Regions from separate parts of the Arthrobacter woluwensis genome, predicted to be linked through region 2. Evidence: riboswitches for the same ligand, from Rfam matches in the RefSeq annotation. Region 2 holds a riboswitch; each other region holds the start of a gene.
The links. Region 2 has a riboswitch for thiamine pyrophosphate ahead of thiC (phosphomethylpyrimidine synthase ThiC). Riboswitches for the same ligand answer to the same signal wherever they lie in the genome.
Positions count from the first base shown of each region.

Region 1: it holds a riboswitch for thiamine pyrophosphate, as region 2 does, so the genes downstream of both, QFZ52_RS14445 (ECF transporter S component) here and thiC (phosphomethylpyrimidine synthase ThiC) in region 2, are expected to answer to the same signal.
Region 3: it holds a riboswitch for thiamine pyrophosphate, as region 2 does, so the genes downstream of both, thiO (glycine oxidase ThiO) here and thiC (phosphomethylpyrimidine synthase ThiC) in region 2, are expected to answer to the same signal.

Region 1 is NZ_JAUSXR010000001.1:3,140,120-3,147,648, reverse strand. Features, by position in the region: gene QFZ52_RS14465 (DUF4235 domain-containing protein) at 1-194, opposite strand, end outside; gene QFZ52_RS14460 (MMPL family transporter) at 344-3,202, opposite strand; gene QFZ52_RS14455 (TetR family transcriptional regulator) at 3,287-3,958, opposite strand; gene QFZ52_RS14450 (DsbA family protein) at 4,029-4,736, opposite strand; TPP riboswitch at 5,029-5,149, shown strand; gene QFZ52_RS14445 (ECF transporter S component) at 5,194-5,808, shown strand; gene QFZ52_RS14440 (ABC transporter ATP-binding protein) at 5,811-7,496, shown strand; gene QFZ52_RS14435 (energy-coupling factor transporter transmembrane component T family protein) at 7,493-7,529, shown strand, end outside.
Region 2 is NZ_JAUSXR010000001.1:2,017,672-2,025,200, forward strand. Features, by position in the region: gene QFZ52_RS09200 (hypothetical protein) at 1-77, opposite strand, end outside; gene QFZ52_RS09205 (VOC family protein) at 150-1,028, opposite strand; gene QFZ52_RS09210 (amidohydrolase family protein) at 1,056-2,183, opposite strand; TPP riboswitch at 2,286-2,392, shown strand; gene thiC (phosphomethylpyrimidine synthase ThiC) at 2,386-4,158, shown strand; gene QFZ52_RS09220 (alpha/beta fold hydrolase) at 4,235-4,744, opposite strand; gene ffh (signal recognition particle protein) at 4,748-6,319, opposite strand; partial or broken gene QFZ52_RS09230 (glucose-6-phosphate dehydrogenase) at 6,461-7,529, shown strand, end outside.
Region 3 is NZ_JAUSXR010000001.1:2,351,504-2,359,032, reverse strand. Features, by position in the region: gene QFZ52_RS10715 (DUF805 domain-containing protein) at 1-547, shown strand, start outside; gene QFZ52_RS10710 (DUF805 domain-containing protein) at 654-1,355, shown strand; gene thiE (thiamine phosphate synthase) at 1,430-2,092, opposite strand; TPP riboswitch at 2,120-2,236, shown strand; gene thiO (glycine oxidase ThiO) at 2,232-3,431, shown strand; gene thiS (sulfur carrier protein ThiS) at 3,428-3,664, shown strand; gene QFZ52_RS10690 (thiazole synthase) at 3,666-4,463, shown strand; gene QFZ52_RS10685 (hypothetical protein) at 4,676-4,978, opposite strand; gene QFZ52_RS10680 (DUF3107 domain-containing protein) at 4,985-5,209, opposite strand; gene QFZ52_RS10675 (TetR/AcrR family transcriptional regulator) at 5,385-6,008, opposite strand; gene moeB (molybdopterin-synthase adenylyltransferase MoeB) at 6,113-7,324, shown strand; gene QFZ52_RS10665 (glutamyl-tRNA reductase) at 7,362-7,529, opposite strand, start outside.

The DNA.
Region 1 (7,529 bases), 1.1 Mb from region 2:
TGGATCACGGCGCTCACGGCGGCGGAGATGACCGCGAAGCTGAGGGCCGCGCGGAGGCTCGCCTCGGCGTCGTCGCCCTTCTGGGGCGGCTTGTTGCCCGTGGCCTTCTCCCACGCGGCGTTCACCAGCTTCGACCCCACGAGACCTGCGCCGATGCTCACGGCCGTACCGAGCAATTTGAACAGAAGCTGCATGTTTCTCCCTCACGGTGCTGACAATGCCGTCACCCTAAGCGTAGTACGCAGGGGGTCCAAGCGAAGTCGTGGGTTTGGGAAACGGCCGAACCCCGGAACGACTGAGCCCCCGCCGGTGGGGCGGGGGCTCAGTGCGTGTGCGGGACGGGTCAGCGGCCGGCGTTCACCGGATCGCTCTCGGGCTTGTCGTCACGCTGGGAGTCCTGCTCGCCCGCGGCCGGCACCACGGGGATCATCCCCGTCGCGATCAGCCGCTCGCGCTGACGGGCCTCGCGCCGTCCGCCCGGGACCGGATTGCCCAGTTCGCGGGGTTCGGCGTCCGGAAGCTGGATGAGCGCGTGGGACCCGGTGAGGGCGTGCGGCTCTTCCGGCTGCTCGACGACGACGCGCTTCCCCTTGGCCTTCTTCGCCTTCGCGGGGCCCGCCGCAGCGGTGGCCGGGGCGGAGACGCCCGCCGCAGCCGTGGCCAGGGCCGGCCCGTCGGCGTCGTCGGTCGTGGTGGAGTCCTCACCGTGGCCCTGGTTCAGGCGGGCGCCCTCCACGTCGACATCGGGAAGGTGCTTCTCCAGCCAGGCCGGCAGCCACCAGGCCCGCTTGCCCAGGAGGTGCATGGCCGCGGGGATCAGGGTCATGCGGACCACGAACGCGTCCACCAGCACGCCGAACGCCAGGGAGAAGCCGAGCGGCCGGACCATCGTCAGATGGTTGAAGATGAAGCCCGCGAACACGCTGGTCATGATGATCGCTGCGGCGGTGACCACGACGGCGGCGTGCTTGAAGCCGATCCGGACGGCCGCCTTGGCCTTCGCGCCGTGGACATAGGCTTCGCGCATGCCGGAGCCGATGAACACCTGATAGTCCATCGCGAGGCCGAACAGCACGCCGATCAGGATGATGGGCAGCATGCTCAGGATCGGGCCGGGGTGCGGGACGTCGAACACGGCGCCCAGCCAGCCCCACTGGTACACGGCCACCACGGCTCCGAACGACGCGGCCAGGGACAGCAGGAAGCCCACCGTCGCCAGGACCGGGACCCAGATGGAGCGGAACACCAGGAGCAGCAGGATCAGGGACAGACCCACCACGATGCTCAGGTAGAGCGGCAGGGCTTCGATCAGTTTGTTCGAGACGTCGATGTTCGCGGTGGTCTGGCCCGTGAGGCCGATCGTCACGCCGAGATCCCGCTGGATGTCCGCACCCTTGGCACGGATGTCTGCGACCACCTGGACGGTCTTCTCACTCGCCGGTCCCTCGGTGGGGATCACCTGGAACACGGCGGTCTGGCGGTCATCGCTGAGCTTGGCGGGCACGGCCGCGACGACGCCCGGCACGGAGCGCAGGCGGTCGGCCAGGTCGAGCTGCTTGAGGGCGGCGTCCTGCTCGCTGAGACCGGCCGGGAACTCGCCGACCACCACGATCGGCCCGTTCATGCCGTCCCCGAAGGACGTGCTGATGGTGGAGTACGCCTTGTAGGCGGAGGAGTCGGCGGCCTCGGAACCGCCGTCCGGCAGCGCCAGGTGCAGCTTCTGCGCGGGAAGCGCCACCACGCCCAGCACGACGACGGACACCACCACGGCCAGCCACGGCCACTTGGTGACCCAGGCGCCCCAGCCGCGGGCGGCGTCGTCGTGATCTGCCAGCGGGTGCGCGGCGCTGTCCGCGGCGCGCCGCCAGCCCCGCTTCGAGATGACGCGCTTGCCGATCAGCCCGAGCACCGCGGGCGTCAGGGTCAGGGAGACCAGCACCGACACGGCGACCGTGGCAGCGGCGGCCAGACCCATGAGGCTCAGGAACGGCAGGCCGGGGACGGCGAGGGCGGCCAGAGTGATGACCACCGTGACGCCGGCGAAGAACACGGCATTGCCGCTCGTGCCGGTCGCGCGGGCGACGGATTCCTCCATCGACATGCCGGACAGGATCTGACCACGGTGCCGGTTGACGATGAAGAGGGAGTAGTCGATGCCGACGGCCAGCCCGAGCATGAGGGCCAGGATCGGCGTCATGCTGTTCATCTGGATGACGCCCGAGAGCGCGATGGTGCCACCGACGCCCACGCCCACCCCGGCGATCGCCATGAGGAGCGGAAGGCCCGCGGCGATCAGGGTGCCGAGCATGATGATCAGGACCAGCACCGCCACGCAGAGGCCGATGATCTCCGCGGGGCCGGCCAGGCTCCCCAGATCCTCGGAGAGTTCCTTGCTCGGGTAGACGTTGAGTCCGGTGTTCTCCGTGGCGACGAGGCTCTTCACCACGTGGTCCCGGTCCTCGGTGGAGAGGGCGCTCAGGGAGCCCTTGAAGCTGATCTGCGCGACCGCGACCGTGTCGTCCTTGGAGACGAAGCGGATGCCCTGCGAGGCGTCGGACTTGCGCTTGTTGAAGTCCAGCTCGGCCTGGTGGCTCGCGAGTTCCTTGGCGGCCGCGTCGGCCTTGGCGCGGCCGGCGTTGTAGTCCTTCTCCGCGGCGGCGATCTGGGCGGCTGCGGCCTCGGCCTGGGCGGCGGGCACCTGCACGCCCGAGTTCTGGGCTGCGGCGGCCTGCGCCTTGGCGCTGTCCAGCTGCTTCTTGGCGTCGTCCAGCTGCTTGTTGCCGGCCTCCTGCTGGGCCTTGCCGGCGTCGAGCTGCTTCTGCGCCGCGGCCAGCTTCGCCGGGGCGGCGTCCACCTCGGCCTGCGTGGTGAACGGGTCCACGCTCGACTGGACCTGCGAGGTGCCGTTGAGCTTGGTCAGCGCGTCGGAGACGGCCTTCTTCTGCTCGTCCGTGAACGGCTTGCCGTCCTTGTTCTGGAACACCACGGACGCCGTGCCGCCAGCCGCCTCGGGGAGCGCCTGCTTGAGGTGGTCGATGACCCGCTGTGTCTCGGTCCCCGGGATCTTGAACTCGTTGGTCAGCTGCCCCTTGAACAGCGCGGCGGAGCCGCCCACGGCCAGGAGTACCACGAGCCAGAAGGAGACGACCCACCAGCGGTGCCGGTAGGAGAACTTGCCGAGCCTGTAGAGCAGGAGTGCCATGGTCTGTGCCTTTGTTGGTGCCGGTGGTGCGGAGCGGAGTGCGAGTGGACGGGAGGTCTGGGGTTCCTGGGCGGCGTGAGCCGCTCAGGCGAAGCCGTTGCGGAGGTGCTGGAGGGCCTGGGTGATGAGGTTTCTGAGGACCATGCTGTGGGCATCCGTCACCTGTCCACTGCGAGGAGCCTCGTGCTCCAGCCAGTACTCCATGGCGGCCTTCCCGGCGCCGATGATGGCGCCCACCATGGTTCTGACGAAGAAGGGGTCCGCTTTTGTTCCCAGACGTTCCACCGCGGCGGCGCTGAGCTTACTGGTGGCATCATCCCAGGCCATGAGCTGCCAGCGCTGGACCTGGGGCTGGTTCTCGGTCAGGAGGCACATCCGCGCCATGCGGGAGAGCGATCCGGGCTCGACGAGCGCCATGACCGCGGCGATCGCGGAGTCGAGGATCGTCTCGTCGGCGGGGCGCTGGCGGAACTCCTCGATGGCGCCGTCCAGGAAGTTCTGGACCGTGGCCGCCAGGGCCGCTTCGGGGCTCGGGAAGTAGTTGAAGAAGGTGCGGCGGGAGATGCCGACGGCGTCGGCCAGGTCCTCCGCCGTGAAGTTGCCCAGGCCGTTTTCGGAGAGCAGGTTGACCGCGGCCTCGATGATGGCGGCGCGAGTGGCCTGCTTATTGAGCTCGCGGCGAGAGGTCTTCTCCTCCGCGGAGCCGCCGTGGGGATGATCCGGTGGAGTTCCGTCCAGGAAAGTGGTGGAGTCCATGCTCCGATGCTACGGCAATTTGTGCACCCAGTGCAATTAGGGGACCGAGTGCAAAGTTCGGGGCTGGTGCTCAGTTCCCCAGAACCTGATCGAGCGGGGCCTTCAGGGTGTTGTAGTCACTGGAGTCGACCTGCAGCAGCTGACCTTCCAGCACCAGGGAGGGGGTGCCCCGCAGGCCGAGTTCCTTGGCATCGTCGAGGTCGCGCTGGACGCGGGTCGCGACGGCCGGGGACGTGAAGTCCTTGGCGAAGCGGTCCATGTTCAGCCCCAGTTCGCGGGCGTATCCGGTGAAGGTCTCCGCCTGGCCCGACGTCGACTTGGCCCATTCGGCCTGCTTGCTGAACACGAGGTGGCTCATCTTCTCGAGGGCGCCCTGCTCGGCCGCGGCCTCCACGGCCTTGGCCGCGAGCGGGGCGTTCTCATGCATGGGGAGCGGGAAGTTGCGCACGACGATCCGCACCTCGGACCCGTACTCCTTCTTGGCCCGCTCGATCAGCGTGTCCATCTTGGCGCAGTACGGGCACTGGTAATCGGTGAAGAGGATGAGCGTGGTCCGCGGCTTCGCCGGGTTGGCGATGATCCGCGCATCCGAGGGGACCAGCTTCGCCATGAGCTCGGCGGACGGCGTGGCCGGTGCGGTGGCCGTGGCGCTCGCGGACGGCGCGGAGGCATTGGACGACGACGGCGCCCCGCACGCTCCCAGCGTCCCCGCGGCGACCACGAGGGCCAGCGAGGCGAGGAGGGTCTTGGCGGTCAGTCCGGCCTTCTGGGTGCGCATCAGTCTTCTTCCATCGTCACGTTCGGCTTGCGTGTGAGCCTAACGAGGGCGCGGAGGCGGGGCCAAGTTTCGTGAGGCGGGCCACCCGTGTTTTCTGTAGGCGTGGCGCTGAACTCGCTATGAAGGGTTTGAGGTCGCTACCGGCGACAGCGACCTCCGGCTCTCCCTAGCGAGTTCGGCAGCCGGGAGGCGTCCCGCGCGCACCCGGCCCGGGCTGACTTCCGCGGCACCCGGGGAATGTGACAGCGGGGCCTGCGCCGGCGTCGTCGTGCAGGTATAAACTGGGACGCACAACGAACGACAGGGGAGCGCCGCCACCGCAGGGTGTGTGGGCGCTGAGAGTGCGGAGCAACCGCAGACCCTCGAACCTGATCCGGTTAGTACCGGCGATAGGGAGTCGAGCATCTCAGAACGTGCCTCCGGGCACCTCCCCTCCTGTAATCCCAGGAGGATGACAATGACTACTCAGGCTGTTGCCCAGCGTCGTGGCTGGCGCGTGGTGGACATCGTGGTGGCGGCACTGATCGCCGTGGCCGGTGGCGTGCTGTTCTGGGCGTGGTCCCAGGGCGCGAACCTGATCACCCCGCTGACCGCCGCCTACGCCCCGCTCTCGGGCCTCTACGCCGGTGGCTGGATGATCCCGGCCGTGCTCGGCGCGCTCATCATCCGCAAGCCCGGCGCCGCCATCTTCTGCGAGGCCGTGGCTGCGAGCGGTGAGCTCATCATGGGCTCGCAGTACGGCCTGACCGTGCTGATCTCCGGGCTGCTCCAGGGCCTCGGCGCGGAGCTGATCTTCGCCGCGTTCCTCTACCGGAAGTTCAACCTGCCCACCGCGCTCCTGGCCGGAGCGGCATCCGGGCTCTTCTGCGGCCTCAACGACAGCTTCCTGCCTTGGGGCTGGAACATCGCCTACGACGGCACCGCCAAGTTCCTCTACATCCTCTTCTGCCTCATCTCCGGCGCCGTGATCGCAGGCGCGCTGTCCTGGGTGGCCACGCGTGGCCTGGCCCGGACCGGCGCCCTCGCCTCCTTCGCCTCCCGCAAGGCCCGTACCGAGCCGGTCTTCGGCTGATCATGAGCGGAGTCGCCGGCGGCGTGCAGCCGGCCCGCGTCACGGCACGGGACTGGGGCTGGCGCCACGGCGGGCGCAGCCGCGCTGCTGTGGCGGGACTCGACCTCGACCTGGAACCCGGGGAGAAGGTCCTCCTGCTGGGCCCGTCCGGCGCGGGCAAGTCGACGCTGCTCCACGCCCTCGCCGGAGTTCTCGGCTCTGCGGAGGACGACGACGCCGACGAGTCCGGCACGCTGCTGATCGACGGCCGTGCGCCCAGGGACGCCCGGGGCCGGGCCGGTCTGGTGCAGCAGGATCCGGAGACGCAGGTGGTGCTCGGCCGCGTGGGCGACGACGTCGCCTTCGGAGCGGAGAACCTCGCCGTGCCGCCCTCTGAGATCTGGCCTCGGGTGCGCCAGGCCCTGCACGACGTCGGGCTCGGGTTTCTGCCCCTCGACCACCCCACCCATGCCCTGTCCGGCGGGCAGAAGCAGCGGCTGGCGCTCGCAGGGGTGCTCGCGATGCGCCCCGGACTGGTGCTGCTGGATGAGCCCACCGCCAACCTGGACCCCGACGGCGTGCTCGAGGTCCGCGATGCCGTGATCCGTGCGGTCGCCGCCTCCGGTGCCACGCTCCTGGTGGTCGAGCACCGGGTGGAGGTGTGGAAGGACTCGGTGGACCGTGTGGTGGTTCTGGGTGCGGGCGCCGACGGGCCGTCGGGCGTGGTCGCGTCCGGTGATCCCGACGCCGTGCTCGACGCGCAGGGTGAGGCTCTGGCCGCCCAGGGAGTCTGGATCCCGGGACGGGTGCCGGTGCTGGCGGGCGCGGGCCGTTCCGGAAGTCGCGTCCTGTCCGAGGCCGGCGCGGGCCGTTCCGGAGATCGCACGGTCGGCCGTTCGAGCGCTGGTTCCGTGGCGTCCCGTCCCGCGACGTCGCCTGCCGGCGCGGTCCTTTTGGAAGCCCGCGACCTGGCGGTGAGCCGGGCGTCAGCGTCCCGCCGTGGACTCGCGCCCCGGAAGTCCGTCCCCGTGCTGAGCGGGGTGGAGCTGGAGTTGCGGGCCGGCAGCGCGCTCTCGGTGACCGGGCCCAATGGCGTGGGCAAATCGACCCTGGCCCTCACCCTGGCGGGGCTGCTCGCCCCGGCCGGGGGCGCCGTCGTCGGCTCGTCCGAGTTACTGGCCGCGGGTGCTGCCCTGCCCCGGCACCCGGAGCCGTACCGCTGGAAGGCGAAGGAGCTGATCACCCGGATCGGCACCGTGTTCCAGGAGCCCGAGCACCAGTTCGTGACCGGCAGCGTGCTGGACGAACTGCGCTTCGGGCCGCGGCAGCTGGGTCGCGGCGAGGAGCGCGTGGACGAGCTGCTGCACCGGCTGAGGCTCGACGGCCTGGCCGACGCCAACCCGTACACCCTGTCCGGGGGCGAGAAGCGGCGGCTGTCCGTCGCGACCGTGCTCGCCGCCCATCCCCGGCTGCTGATCCTGGACGAGCCCACCTTCGGGCAGGACGCGCGTACCTGGGCTGAGCTGGGCTCACTGCTGCTCGAACTGCTCGACGAGGGCGTCTCGCTCCTGTCCGTCACGCACGACGCCGACTTCACCCGCGCCCTCGGCGCCACGGAGCTGGTGCTCGGGGGAGCCCCGGGGCCGGAGCTCGCGGGCGCGGCCGCCGTCGTGCGAACCGGGGATGAACCCGGAAAGGGGGAGGCATGAGCGTCGTGACCGAGGACCGCGCCGTCGTGGACC
Region 2 (7,529 bases):
GACAAAGCCTTGGCCCGCTGCAGGGCCTCCTGGTGAGTGGCGATGAAGACCTCTACGAAAGCGTTCGACTGGCTCATGTCATCCTCGGGTTCGTCGGTGGCGCTGGGGTTCCCGGATCTCCAGGACGACTGGAGCCGGATGGCTTCAGGCTATCCCACCGCGACGCGCACCTGGTTGCGCCACGGGTCTTCGAAGCGCAATTCCGCACCGGTGTGGTGATGGGTCACCCCGGCGACGAGCAGACGGTCCGCGAGCGCCGCGACGTCGTCGTCCGCCGGGACGTGGAGGAGGACCTCGCCGAGGCCCAGCGTGTCCTTGCGGGGACCGGCGCCGCGGCTGTTCCACACGTTCATGGCCATGTGGTGGTGGTAGCCGCCCGCGGAGACGAAGAGCGCGCTGTTCCCGATCTCGGCGGTGCGCTCGAAGCCCAGCGTGTCCACGTAGAAGCGCGCGGCGGTCGCGACGTCGCCGACCTGCAGATGCACGTGCCCGACGTCGGCACGCGCCTGCCGCTGCTGCTGCAGCGCCGTCTCGCTCAGGTGCTCCCCGAGGTAGCCGTTGGGGTCCAGCGGCAGCGAGTCCATGACGACGGTGCTCCCGTCCCAGGACCATTCGCTGCGCGGGCGGTCGTAGTACAGCTCGATGCCGTTGCCCTCGGGGTCGCCGAAGTAGAACGCCTGGCTGACCAGGTGATCGGCGCTGCCCTGGAAGAGCCGCGCGTCATAGGAGGCGGCCGTGGCCAGCGTCGCGGCGAGGGACGCCTGATCTTCAAAGAGGAGCGCCGTGTGGAAGAGCCCGGCCTCTCCCCTGCCCGGCAGCTGCAGTCCGGCGGCCGGCTCCAGGTGGACGAGGGCGGAGTCGCCACGGCCGAGGTAGAGGCCGCCGTCCTGTTCGGCGACGACCTCCAGGCCAAGGGCGCGCTGGTAGTAGTCGCTCATGAGGTTCATATCGGCGACCTTGAGCATGACGGTCCCCATGCTCAGATCGGCGGGGAGGAGGTCCTGGGACTGCGGGAGCGAAGTGTTCATACCTCTAAAATTACTTGAAGCTTCAATTTATTCCATCCCGGTGGCGCGTTTTTCACCCGGCAGGTCGCCGTTCAGGACCACACGGCGCGGCGCGGCCAGCGTTCCCAGGTTCCGCCGCGGGTCCTGTGCATACAGCACCACATCCGCCGGGGCGCCCTCTTCGAGGTTCTCCGCCCCGAGCCACTCGCGGGCCGACCAGCACGCGGCGTCCAGGGCCACCACCGACGGCAGCCCGGCACGGTGCAACTCAGCGATCTCGTCCGCGATCCGCCCGTGCGCGATCACGCTGCCCGCGTCCGTCCCCGCGAAGACCTGCACCCCCGCGGAATAGGCACGCGCGACGTTCTCGTAACGCCGCTCCCAGAGGGCGTGCATATGCGCCGCGTAGACCGGGAACTTCGGCTCGGCCTGCGCCACGATGTCCGGGAACGTGGCGATGTTGACCAAGGTGGGGACGATCGGAATACCCGCCTCCACGAGCCGGGGCAGGTGCTCCGGCTGAAGTCCCGTGGCGTGCTCGATGCAGTCGATCCCGGCGGCGATGACGTCGTCCAGGACCTCCTCCCCGAAGCAGTGCGCCGTGACCCGGGCGCCCTCCTCGTGGGCCGCGGCGATCGCCTCCGCCACCAGTTCGGCGGGGAACGATGGGCGGAGGTCCCCGGCGTCGCGGTCGATCCAGTCCCCCACCAGCTTCACCCAGCCCCGCGCGTCAGCAGCCACGGAGAGCCGTGCCTGCTCGCGGACGGTCTCGACGAGGTCCCGGTCCTCGACCTCGAGGGCCAGGCCGCGGAGGTAGCGACGGGAGGCGGCGACGTGCCGCGCCGCCCGGATGATGCGCGGCGCGTCGGCCCGCCCGGCGAGCCAGCGGGTGTCCGCCGGGGACCCGGCGTCGCGCACCAGAAGAGTGCCGGCGGCCAGGTCGGCGCGGGCCTGCGCCAGGGAGGTGGGTTCGTCCGCGGCGCCGCCCTCCACGAGGCCGATGTGGCAGTGCGCGTCCACCAGGCCGGGGACCACCCAGCCGTCCAGCGTGAGGTCCGGTTCCACCGTGGGCATCCTGAAGGTCAGGCGTCCGTCCACGGACCAGAGCCCGAGCGCTTCGTCGTCCGGCCCCAGCAGAACGGGGCCCGTGAACTCGATGACTGGGTGACGTCGCATGTCCGGCATGGCTTCAAGCGTAGGTCAGCGAGCCTGCGAGTGGGAGATGACGGTCACGAGCCGGGCGTTGCGGAGCGCCCCGTCCGGACCGTGCTACGGTGTTCGCGACCACACGGGTGTCCCAGGAGGGGCTGAGATCGGACTGCCACTGTCCGGACCGTAGAACCTGACCGGGTAATGCCGGCGAAGGAAGTGAGTACCGATGAAATCCTTGCAGCAATCCCCTGCCCACAGCCTGGAATTCCTCACGGGAGACGACGGCATCGCCGTGCCCGTGACGAGCATCCAGCTGGACGACTCCCCCGACGGCACGGCCAACGCCCCGTTCCAGGCGTACCGCACGGTCGGCCCGGGCAGCGATCCCGAGCATGGCCTGCCGGCCCTCCGCGCCGGCTGGATCGCATCCCGCGGCGACGTCGAAGAGTACGAAGGGCGCCAGCGTGATCTGCTCGACGACGGCCGCTCCGCCGCACGCCGCGGCGCCGCCTCCCAGGAGTGGCGGGGTGCGCAGCGCCCTCCGCTCAGGGCACGGCCCGGGCGGCGGGTGACCCAGATGCACTACGCCCGCGCCGGGATCGTGACTCCGGAGATGAGATTCGTGGCGCTCCGCGAGAACTGCCCCGTGGAGCTGGTCCGTTCCGAGGTCGCGGCCGGGCGCGCGATCATCCCCGCCAACATCAACCACCCGGAATCCGAACCGATGATCATCGGCAAGGAGTTCCTGGTCAAGATCAACGCGAACATCGGCAACTCCGCCGTGACCAGTTCCATCGCCGAGGAGGTCGACAAGCTCCACTGGGCCACCCTGTGGGGCGCCGACACCGTCATGGATCTCTCCACCGGAGACGACATCCACACCACTCGCGAGTGGATCCTGCGGAACTCCCCCGTGCCGATCGGGACCGTGCCCATCTACCAGGCGCTGGAGAAGGTCAACGGCGACGCCTCGGCGCTCACCTGGGAGGTCTTCCGGGACACCGTGATCGAGCAGTGTGAGCAGGGCGTGGACTACATGACCGTCCATACCGGGGTGCTGCTGCGGTACGTGCCCCTCACGGCGGACCGCGTCACCGGGATCGTGTCCCGCGGCGGCTCCATCATGGCCGGCTGGTGCCTGGCGCATCACCAGGAGAACTTCCTGTACACGCACTTCGACGAACTCTGTGAGATCTTCGCGCAGTACGACGTCGCGTTCTCCCTGGGTGACGGGCTGCGCCCCGGCTCCACCGCGGATGCCAACGACGCCGCACAGTTCGCCGAACTGGACACGCTCGCCGAACTGACCAAGCGGGCGTGGGAGTACGACGTGCAGGTGATGGTGGAAGGACCGGGACACATCCCGTTCCACCTGGTCCGCGAGAACGTGGAACGCCAGCAGGAACTCTGCGACGGCGCCCCGTTCTACACGCTCGGCCCGCTCGTGACGGACGTCGCCCCGGGTTACGACCACATCACCTCGGCCATCGGCGCCACGGAGATCGCCCGCTACGGCACGGCCATGCTGTGTTACGTCACGCCCAAGGAGCATCTGGGGCTGCCGAACAAGGACGACGTGAAGACCGGTGTGATCACGTACAAGATCGCGGCCCACGCGGCGGACCTGGCCAAGGGCCACCCGGGAGCGCACGAACGGGACGACGCCCTGTCCAAGGCCCGGTTCGAGTTCCGCTGGAAGGACCAGTTCTCGCTGTCCCTCGACCCCGCCACGGCCGAGGCCTTCCATGACGAGACGCTGCCCGCCGAACCGGCCAAGACGGCACACTTCTGTTCGATGTGCGGGCCGAAGTTCTGTTCCATGAGGATCTCCCAGGACATCCGACGGGACTTCGGTTCGCGGGAAGCTCAGGAGGCCACGGTGGAGGAAGCACTGGCTCAGGAAGCACTGGCCGGGATGGCGGCGAAGAGCCGGGAGTTCCGGTCCCAGGGCGGCAAGGTCTACGTGGAATCGATCCCGGTGGGCGCACCCCAGGACTGAGTCGCAGGAATGCGGGGTCATTTGATGCCGGATGGTCCGTCCGGAGCCGGCCTTAAGTGACCCCGCAATGCGTCTCTCAGGCGGTTCGGCGGAGGAAGTCCTTGATGGCGGCCGCGCCCTCGGCGGAATCCTGCGGCCGGTGACCTCCGGGCGCCACGACGTGTTCCGCCCCGGACTCGGCCAGGAGCCGTGCGGTGCGCTCATAGGCGGGCTCCCACCCGCCGGAGAGCACGAGCATCGGGACACCCGGGATGATCGCACCCTCGGTCCCCTGGGGACGGGGCGCGGTGAGGTCCGGCAACCAGGGTTCGCACAGGACCAGGGCCCGCACCAGTGAGGGATACTCGACGGCGGCCTGCACGGCCGCCGTCGAGCCCTCGCCATGCGCCACAAGGACGGACGGCACGTCGGCCAGGGTGCCGAGGACCGCCTCGGCGTCGAGGGCCTGACCGTCCGGCTGCTTGAGGAACAGCGCGTCGAATTCGAGCGCCAGTCCGTGCTGCCGCGGCCAGGCGGCGGCCCCGGACGCGTCACGCCCGGGGACGAAGACCACCCGGGGCAGCGCGCCGGTGCTGTTCAGGACCAAACCTTATTTGCCCAGGAACTTCTCGAAGCCCTTGGGGAGCTCCATGGTGGACGGGTCGAAGTCCTGCGCCTGCTGCCCGAAAGCGGCGCCGGACGGGGCGCGGTTCGCCTTCCGGGCCTCGGCCTCGCGCAGTTCCTGAGCGGCCTTCGCCGGGTTGCCCGAGCGGGCCTTCTTCTTGCCGGCGTTCTTCTTGGCCGCCTTACGAGCCGTTCCGCCACCGGCGCCCATCGACATGCCGGGCATCCCCGGCATACCGCCCTGCGCCATCTTCTTCATCATCTTCTGAGCCTGGCCGAAGCGCTCCAGGAGGCCGTTGACCTCGGAGACGTGCACGCCGGAACCACGGGCGATGCGGGCGCGGCGCGAGCCGTTGATGATCTTCGGCGCCACACGCTCGTGCGGGGTCATGGAGCGGACCATCGCCTCGACGCGGTCGATCTCGCGCTCGTCGAACTGCTCCAGCTGCTGACGCATGTTCTGTGCGCCGGGCATCATCATGAGCATCTTCTTCATCGAGCCCATTTTGCGGATCTGCTGCATCTGGGCGAGGAAGTCCTCGAAGGTGAAGTCCTCCTGGTCGGCGAACTTCTTCGCCATCCGGGCTGCTTCGTCCTTGTCCCAGTTCTGCTCGGCCTGCTCGATCAGGGACAGGATGTCGCCCATGTCGAGGATGCGGGAGGCCATGCGGTCCGGGTGGAAGAGCTCGAAGTCGTCCACGCCTTCGCCGGTGGAGGCGAACATGACCGGCTTACCGGTGACAGAAGCGACGGAGAGGGCGGCGCCACCGCGGGCGTCGCCGTCGAGCTTGGACAGCACGACGCCGGTGAAGTCGACGCCCTCGTGGAAGGCGTTCGCCGTGTTGACGGCGTCCTGGCCGATCATCGCGTCGATGACGAAGAGGACCTCGTCAGGGTTGATCGCCTCGCGGATGCGGCGTGCCTGGTCCATCATCTCGGCGTCCACGCCGAGACGTCCGGCGGTGTCCACGATGACCACGTCGTGCAGCTTCTGGCGGGCCTCGGCCACGCCGGCCTCGGCGACGGCGACCGGATCGCCGGTGGGGACGTCGAATTCGCTGGTGGTGCCCGGGTGCGGCGCGAAGACCGGCACGCCGGCGCGCTGGCCGACCACCTGGAGCTGCGTCACGGCGTTGGGACGCTGAAGGTCACAGGCCACCAGCAGCGGGCTGTGGCCCTGGCCCTTGAGCCACTTGGAGAGCTTGCCGGCCAGGGTGGTCTTACCGGCGCCCTGGAGACCCGCGAGCATGATCACGGTGGGCGGGTTCTTGGCCAGACGCAGGCGGCGGGTCTCGCCGCCCAGGATCGTGACGAGCTCCTCGTTGACGATCTTGACGATCTGCTGGCTCGGGTTCAGCGCAGCGGAGACCTCGGCGCCGAGGGCGCGCTCCTTCACGCGGGAGGCGAATTCACGCACCACGGGCACGGCGACGTCGGCATCCAGCAGGGCGCGACGGATCTCGCGCACGGTGGCATCGACGTCGGCCTCGCTCAGGCGGCCTTTGCCGCGGAGGTTCTTGAACGTCGCTGTGAGCCGGTCAGAGAGTGAATTGAACACGCGCCGCGCACTTCTTTCGGATGGAGGTTCCTGGACTTCACCCCGGTGAGGGATGGAACCCTCACAGGGCCCCGCGCCAGGGTGGCACGGGCTTTCAGCTTTCTAGGGTACCAAGTCGGACTGACGAGATGGCATGCTGGCATGGTGACCAGTACGCGACGCGCCCGGCGATCCCGGGCCCAGGACATCAAGACACTGCTCATCCTCGGCGCCTCAGGCGACCTCACGGGACGGCTCCTTCTGCCAGGGCTCGCTTCCCTGGTCTCCGCCGGCCGGGCTCCCGGGCTCACCCTGGTGGGTGCGGGGACCGAGCCCTGGACGCCCAGCAAGTGGCAGCGGCGGCTCGCGAAGGCCCTCCCCCTCGACGCCGGCGAGGAGGCGAGCGCCCATTGGAAGGAGCTCATGGCCACCTCGCAGTACCGCCAGGTGGACGTGACCGCTCCCGGCGCCCTGGCCGGTCTGCTCGCCTCACTCGACGGCCCCGTGGCCGTCTTCTTCGCGCTGCCGCCGCGCATCAGCCAGCTCGCCTGCGAATCGCTCTCCCCCGAGGAAGTGCCGTTCGGAACGCGCCTGGTCCTCGAGAAACCGTTCGGCTCCGACGCAGCCTCGGCCCGCGAGCTCAACGGCACCCTGCGCCGTCTGGTCCCCGAGGAGCACATCCACCGGGTGGACCACTTCCTCGGCAAGTCCACGGTGCTCAACATCATCGGCATGCGCTTCGCGAACCGCTTCTTCGAGCCGCTCTGGAACCGGGACAACGTGGCCGAAGTGGAGATCGCGTTCGAGGAGGACCTCGCCCTGGAGGGCCGCGCGGGCTATTACGACTCCGCGGGCGCGCTGCGTGACATGATCCAGAGCCACCTGCTCCAGGTGATGGCGCTCATGGCGATGGAACCTCCCGCGACCCTGAGCGAGCGCGATCTGCGGGACGGCATCGCCACCGTGCTGCGCGCCAGCCGCGTCGCCACGCCGTTCCGGCGCAACACGCGCCGTGCCCGGGTACACCGCCGGCAAGATCGGCGGTCGGAAGGTCCCCGACTACGTGGCCGAAGAGGGCGTGCACCCGGAGCGTGAGACCGAGACGTTCGCCGAGGTCCGCGTCGAGATCAACAACACCCGCTGGGCCGGGGTGCCGTTCATCCTGCGCACGGGCAAGGCCATGGGGACGCGCCGCAAGGAGGCCGTGGTCCGTTTCCGTCCGCTGGCGCAC
Region 3 (7,529 bases), 330 kb from region 2:
CCCGCAGCCTCATCCGCAGGGCGGTCTCGCCTGGCAGACTCCCGCGTGGCAGGCGCCGGGATGGGGTCAGCCCGTCCCGTTCGTGCCACGCCCCCGCGTCGGGTTCGTGGACGCCATCAAGTCCGGCTTCCGCAACTACGCCACGTTCAACGGCCGTGCGGTCAACTCCGAGTTCTGGTGGTGGTTCGTCTTCGAGTACCTGGTGCTCGGGATCCTCGGCTATGTGGCGTACTTCTTCCTGTTCGCCGGCATCATGACGTCGCTGGGCGGGGCGCTGTCGACGTCGTCCCGACGCGGTTACCGCAGTCCGGAGACCGACTTCATCTGGAGTGCTCCGCTGGTGGCCGGAATCGTTCTGGGCATCCTCTTCCTCATCGTGGCACTGGCGCTTCTGATCCCCGGGCTCGCTCTGCGGGTCCGCCGTCTGCACGACGCCGGTTACAGCGGCTGGTTCGTCCTGCTGAGCCTCGTGCCGTTCGGCTCGGTGGTCGTGCTGGCGCTCCTTGCCATGGAAAGCAGTCCCGAAGGCATGAAGTACGGATATTGAGCCTGTTCAATGGGGAGTTTTCCCCATTGAGCGAAGGCTGGATGTGGTGGAGACTGTACGGTGAAGAAGCATCAAGCGCACCCATGAACAGGGAAAGAACAGGACCATGACGCAACAACCCGATTGGCAGAACAACAACGGCGGCCAGCCGCAGCAGCAGCCGCAGCAGCCGCCGCAGCAGCCGTCCTACGGCCAGCAGCCTCCTCAGGCACCCCAGTACGGGGCCCCTCAGGCGCCGCAGGCTCCTCAGTACGGCCAGCAGCAGCCTTACGGCCAGCAGGGCTACCAGCAGCAGCCCTCCAGCCCCTACGGCCAGCCCGCCTATAGCGGCGGCCTCTACCCGCCGTACGTCCCGCGCCCGAGCGTCGGGTTCTCGCAGGCCATCAAGATGGGCTTCGCCAACTACGCGAACTTCAAGGGCCGCGCCAGCCGGAGTGAGTTCTGGTGGTGGTACCTCTTCCAGGCACTGGTGGCGGGCATTCCGGTAGCCATCGGCTACGGTCTGTTCATTGGTGGGATCGTCTCCCAGTCCGCCTACTCGGACTCCTCGACCGGTTACACGTCCTCCTCGGACGTCACTTTCACGGGAGCGATGGTGTTCGGCATCATCCTCCTGATCCTCGGTGGCCTCATCAGCCTGGCTCTGCTGGTGCCGTTCATCGCCGTCGCGTGGCGCCGTCTGCATGACGCAGGCTTCCCCGGCCCGATGTTCTTTCTCACGTTCATCCCGTACGTGGGTGGCATCATCCTCATCGTGCTGTGTGCCATGCCCAGCAAGCCCGAGGGCATGAAGTACGAAGTCCAGTAGCTCCGGCTGCGACGACCACGGCCCCGGCGCCTTCGCGAGAAGGCGGCCGGGGCCGTGGCGGTTTAAGAGAAATGTCAGGCGTCGGGAAGCTCCGCCAGCAGGCGCCGGGCGGCGTCCGCGGGGTCCGAGGCCTCGGTGACGGCGCGGACCACCACCACGCGCCGCGCCCCGGCCTCGACCACCTGGGCCACGTTGCTGTGATCGATGCCGCCGATGGCGAACCACGGCACGGAGGTCCCGGTCGAGTCCGCGTACCGGACCAGATCGAGACCCACCCCGGCGCGGCCGGGCTTGGTCGGCGTCGCCCAGAGCGGCCCTGCGCAGAAGTAGTCGGTCTCGCCGCGGGCCGCGGCAGCGAGGGCGGCGTCCACCTGCTCCGGCGCGTGGCTCGAGAGGCCGAGCAGGACGTCGTCGTTCAGCAGAGAACGCGCGGCAGGCAGCGGCAGGTCCTTCTGGCCCACGTGCAGCACCGGGCTGCCGGACAGGCGAGCGATGTCGGCCCGGTCATTCACAGCCCAGAGCTTCCCATGGCGTTCGGCGGCCTCCCGGAGCACCGTGAGGAGTTCCAGTTCCTCGGCCGCTTCGATCTTCTTGTCCCGCAGCTGGATGATGTCCACCCCGCCCGAGTACGCGGCGTCCACGAAGTCCGCGAAGTCCCCTCGTTCCGCGCGCGAATCCGTGCAGACGTACAGCCGTGCGGCGGCGAGGGATGGTGTCGCAATTGCTCGATTACCCATGGGCTTCAGCCTAGTTCCTCTAGACTGGTGCGGTACTGCGGGAGCCGGAGCGGATGGTCACATTCGCCGGCTGAGAGGGCTTGAGCGCCGACCGCCACACCTGATCCGGCTAGTACCGGCGTAGGGAAGGACGAGGAGCATGGAGCAGGAGCCGGCGGACGTCGCGGTGATCGGCGCGGGCATCGTGGGCCTGGGGATCGCCTGGACGCTGCTGCGCTCCGGCCGCCGCGTGACCCTGATCGACCCGGCGCCCGCACAGGGCGCGACCTTCGCCGCCGCCGGCATGCTGGCCCCGGTGAGCGAATACCACTATCAGGAGGAAGCCCTCCTCGGACTGACGCTGGAATCGGCGGCGCTCTGGGAGGATTTCGCCGCCCCCTTCGGACCCCTCAACGGCCACCGGACGACGCCGACCCTCGTGGTGGGCTTCGACGCGGCCGACCGTGCCGCGCTCGCCGACCTGCAGGCGGCGCAGCAGGCGCACGGCCTTGAGGTTCAGACGGTGTCGCTGCGCGAGGCGCGTCGGATGGAGCCTCTGCTCTCGCCCCAGCTGTCCGGCGCGTTCCTCACCCCGAGTGACCATCAGGTGGATCCGCGGGTCCTGCACGCCGTGATGCTGGAGGCCTTCCGACGCGACGGCGGGACGGTGCTGACCGAGCGCGCGGATGCGCTGCATTGGTCGGCGGACGACGACGGCGGCTCCACGGCGGGCCGGGTGACGGGGGTCCTGCTCGCCTCGGGCCGTGTCGTGACCGCGGACGAGGTCGTCGTGGCGAACGGCCTGGCATCGCCCGAACTGCGAGGGCTTCCCGAGGGGCTCGACCTGCCGCTGCGCCCGGTGCACGGGGACATCCTGCGCCTGCGGGTCCCGGAACGCCTGCGGCCTTTCCTCTCCGCGACGGTGCGCGGCTCGGTCCGTGGCCTCCCCGTCTACCTCGTGCCCCGCGACGACGGCACCGTTGTCATCGGAGCGACCCAGCGCGAGGACGGGCAGGCCGGAGTGTCGGCGGGCGGTGTGCACCAGCTGCTCCGGGACGCACAGCAGCTGGTCCCCGCAGTCGCGGAGCTCGAACTCGAGGAGATCACTGCCCGGGCGCGGCCCGGGACACCGGACAACGCGCCACTGCTCGGGCGGGTCGCCGCGGCAGGCAGCGGCGAGGTGGCGGGTCTAGTCATCGCCACGGGATTCTTCCGGCACGGCGTCCTGCTGACGCCGGTGGCGGCCCGGGCGGTCCTGGACCTGCTCGACGGACACTCCGACGGGCGCTGGGCGGCCTTCCGGCCCGACCGGTTCAGCCCGGGACTTCTGAAGGAGAACACAGTGGAGGCGCACGCATGAACATCACGGTGAACGGCGAACAGCGCGCCGTGGGGGAGGACGCCACCGTGGCGGTCCTGGTCTCTCAGGTGACGGGTCGCGAGATCCTGGCCGATGGACGGGCCGCGGACGGACGCCGCGTCGGGATGGCCGTGGCCCGGAACGCCACCGTGATCCCGCGGAGCCTGTGGTCCGGGACCGCGCTGGAAGACGGCGATGAACTGGAACTCGTGACCGCGGTGCAGGGAGGCTGACATGACGGAGATCCTGCAGGACCAGAGGCTCGATCCGCTGGTGGTGGACGGCGTGGAGCTGGGCTCCCGGCTCATCATGGGCACGGGAGGGGCACCGAGCCTGGACGGCTTGGGCGCTGCGCTCGTCGCCTCCGGGACCGAGCTCACCACCGTGGCGATGCGCCGGTACAGCCCGGCACAAAGCGGCTCCTTGTTCCAGCTGCTCGTGGACCAGGGGATCCGCGTCCTGCCGAACACAGCCGGATGCTTCACGGCGCGCGACGCCGTGCTCACCGCGGAACTGGCGCGCGAGGCTCTGGAGACGGACTGGGTGAAGCTCGAGGTCATCGCCGATGAGCACACGCTGCTCCCGGATGCCGTGGAGCTCGTGGACGCTACCGAGCAGCTCGTGTCCCGGGGCTTCAAGGTCTTCGCCTACACGAACGACGACCCCGTCCTGGCCCTGCGCCTCGAACAGCTCGGCGCCACGGCCGTGATGCCGCTGGGCGCCCCGATCGGCACGGGGCTGGGCATCCTCAATCCGCACAACATCGAAGTGATCGTCTCCCGGGCGTCCGTTCCCGTCGTGCTCGACGCCGGCATCGGCACCGCCTCGGACGCGGCGCTGGCGATGGAACTGGGCTGTGACGCGGTGTTGCTGGCCACGGCCGTGACTCGTGCACAGGACCCCGTGCGGATGGCGACAGCGTTCCGGCATGCCGTGGTCGCGGGCCGCCTCGCCCGGACCGCAGGCCGCATCCCCCGGCGGGAGCACGCCCTGGCCTCGTCCAGCATGGAGGGCCGGGCCGAGTTCCTCTGAGGCGCGGGCTCGACGACGGCGGCTTCCGGGCGTGTGCGCGCACTGCGGGCCACGCTTGATCGCGGGCTGATTCCGCAGGCTACGCCCGACCGCTGCGCAGCGCGGCAGGCCTGGGCCCGCCTGGCCACAACGACTGAGGGGCGCCTCCCGGACCTGAACGGTACGGGAGGCGCCCCTCGGCGTCGGGCCTGAAGACGTCTGCGCTGACTGAGTCAGACCTTCAGGATCTCCGTCAGCGCCTTGGCGTCCTCGGCGGACCGGCGGGAGCTGAGGATCCAGGACACGGCGAACGACGCCGCGATGCCCAGGACCAGCGGTCCGATCCACGGCAGCCAGGTCCAGCCGGGCAGGTAGCCCAGTCCGAACGCGATGAAGATGATCCAGCTCAGCGCGGTGACCAGGACGCCCGCCCCGGCCGGGAGCGCGGCGCCCAGCGTGGCGCGCTGCCGGTTGACGGCCCAGGCGAGCGCGCCGACGGCCGCCACGAGCAGGACCGGGATGATCAAGGACAGCATGTCTGCCTACAGAGCGCCGAAACCGACGCGGCGCTGCTCCTCCGGGCCCATCTCGACATAGCCGAGGACCGCGGCGGGGATGATCACGCGACGGCCCTTGTCGTCGGTGAGGGAGAGCTGCCCGCCGGAGGCCAGCGCCTCGGAGACGGCGGTGGCGATGGCCTCCGCTTCCTCGGAGGACTCGAACACGACTTCGCGAGCGACGTTCTGGATGCCGATCTTTACTTCCACAATTGCCTCCTGGCAGTTTCGTGCGGGCCACGGACGAACACGGCGCACCGCAGGCTTCAACAGCTGTTCCAAGCCTAATATGGCGGGCCGGGGGAGAAGGCCCGTTCGGGCACGCTGGGAGCGAACACGAGGTCGGGCAGAGCAGTCGGCGTGGCGTGGCGTGGACGCCGCGCGCTCAGCTCTCCTTCGGGAAGCGGCTGATGCCGCGCCAGGCGAGGCGGTAGATGAGGTCGCTGGCGACGTCGAGGTCGAGCTTCCCGTCCGTCTCGAGCCAGTACCTCGCACTGACCTGGGCCATGCCGGCCAGACCGCGGCCCAGGAGCTGTGCCTCCAGGAGCGGGAGTTTCGTGTCTTCGGCGATCACCCGGGCGACCGCGTCCGCGAAGGTCCGGTTGAACGTCTCCAGACGGTCGCTGACCTCCTCGTCATTGGTCAGCCCGGACTCGAAGACCAGGCGGTGCGCCTGATCGTCGCCGGCCATGAACTCGAAGTAGGCCCGCATGACGGCCTGGACGCGGAGCTTGTTGTCCGTGGTGGAGTCGATGGCGCTCAGGAGCATGTCCGTCAGCACCGCCAGATGGCTTTCCAGGAGCGCGAGGAAGAGTTCCCGTTTGGAGGGGAAGTGCTGGTAGAGGACCGGCTTGCTGACCCGGGCCGTCTCGGCGATCTCGTCCATCGCGGCGCCGTGATAGCCGTTCGCGACGAACACCTCCTGGGCCGCCTGGAGCAGCTGTGCCCGCCGTTCGTCCCGGGGAAGACGCGCGGTACGAGCGCCCGGCCGTGCTTCGCTCACCGTCACATTCCATCCTTTACTTCCAGCGCCATCCCTGTGCGTCCGGCGTGAAGGCCAGTTTACCCATAGGTAATATGACGCGTGTGAGGCGGTGGGCATACATTGAAGACATGTCCTCCCTGACTTCCCGCACCGCCCTGCCGCCCCTGGTCGAACCCGCGGCGGATCTGACCCGCGAAGAGCTCGAGCGCTATTCGCGGCACGTGATCATCCCGGAGATCGGCTCCGAGGGTCAGCGCCGGCTGAAGAACGCGCGCGTCCTGGTGATCGGCGCCGGTGGGCTGGGCTCTCCGGCCCTGCTCTATCTCGCGGCTGCGGGCGTGGGCACCCTGGGCGTGGTGGACGACGACGTCGTGGAGCTGAGCAATCTCCAGCGGCAGGTGATGCACACGGTGGATCGAGTGGGGCTGCCGAAGACCGAATCGGCCGCGCTGGCCATCGCCGAGCTGAACCCGCTGGTGACCGTGGTCCAGCACCGCGTCCGCCTGGACTCGTCCAACGCCGTGGAGCTCTTCCGCCAGTACGACCTGATCCTGGACGGGGCCGACAACTTCGAGACCCGCTACCTCGTCAACGACGCCGCGGCGATCGCCGGCAAGCCGTACGTGTGGGGCTCGATCTTCCGGTTCGACGGGCAGGTGAGCGTGTTCTGGGAGCAGCACGGCCCCACCTACCGGGATCTGTACCCCGAAGCCCCGCCGGCCGGCAGCGTCCCGAGCTGCGGCGAAGGCGGGGTGTTCGGCATGCTGTGCGCCGCGGTGGGCTCCCTCATGGTGAGCGAGGCCATCAAGCTCGTGACGGGCGTGGGCCGGTCCCTGCTGGGCCGCGTCGCGCTGTTCGATGCCCTGGGCGGGTCCTGGCGGGAGATCACCGTGCTCAAGGATCCGGAGGCGCAGCCCATCACCGAGCTGAGCGACTACGCCGTGTTCTGCGGCACGGCTCCTGCGGAGGAGGCGCCGTCGTCGTCGGAGGCCGGCGGTGCAGACGACGGAGTGATCGACGCGCGGCGCCTGGCCGCGATGCTGGAAGAGCGCGACGCCGGGGCGCGGGACTTCCTGCTGGTGGACGTGCGGGAGACGGGGGAGCGGGACATCGTGGCGATCCCGGGCTCGGTCCTCATCCCGCAGGGCCGGATCCTGGCCGGCGACGCCTGGGACGAGCTGCCGCGGGACACGGAGATCGTGTTCCACTGCAAGGCGGGCAGCCGCTCCGCGAACGTCCTGGCCGCCGCGCGCCGCGAGGGGTACACGAAGGTCAGCCACCTCGACGGCGGCGTGCTGGCGTGGGTGCGGGACGTGGAGCCGGGCAAACCGGTCTACTGAGGTTCGGGCCTGTGTCCGTGGATCAGGCGCCCGGAGTTCAGGCGCTGAGGTCCTGGGCGGTGTCCTCGTGCACGGACATCTCATGCGCCGGCACCTCGTGGGCCGGGCAACCGGCCTCGGCCGAGGCAGGCTGCGGCTCGGCGACGTCGATGCCGTAGAGCGCCTCGATGGCGTTCACGTACTGTTCCTGCATGCCGGCGGCGGC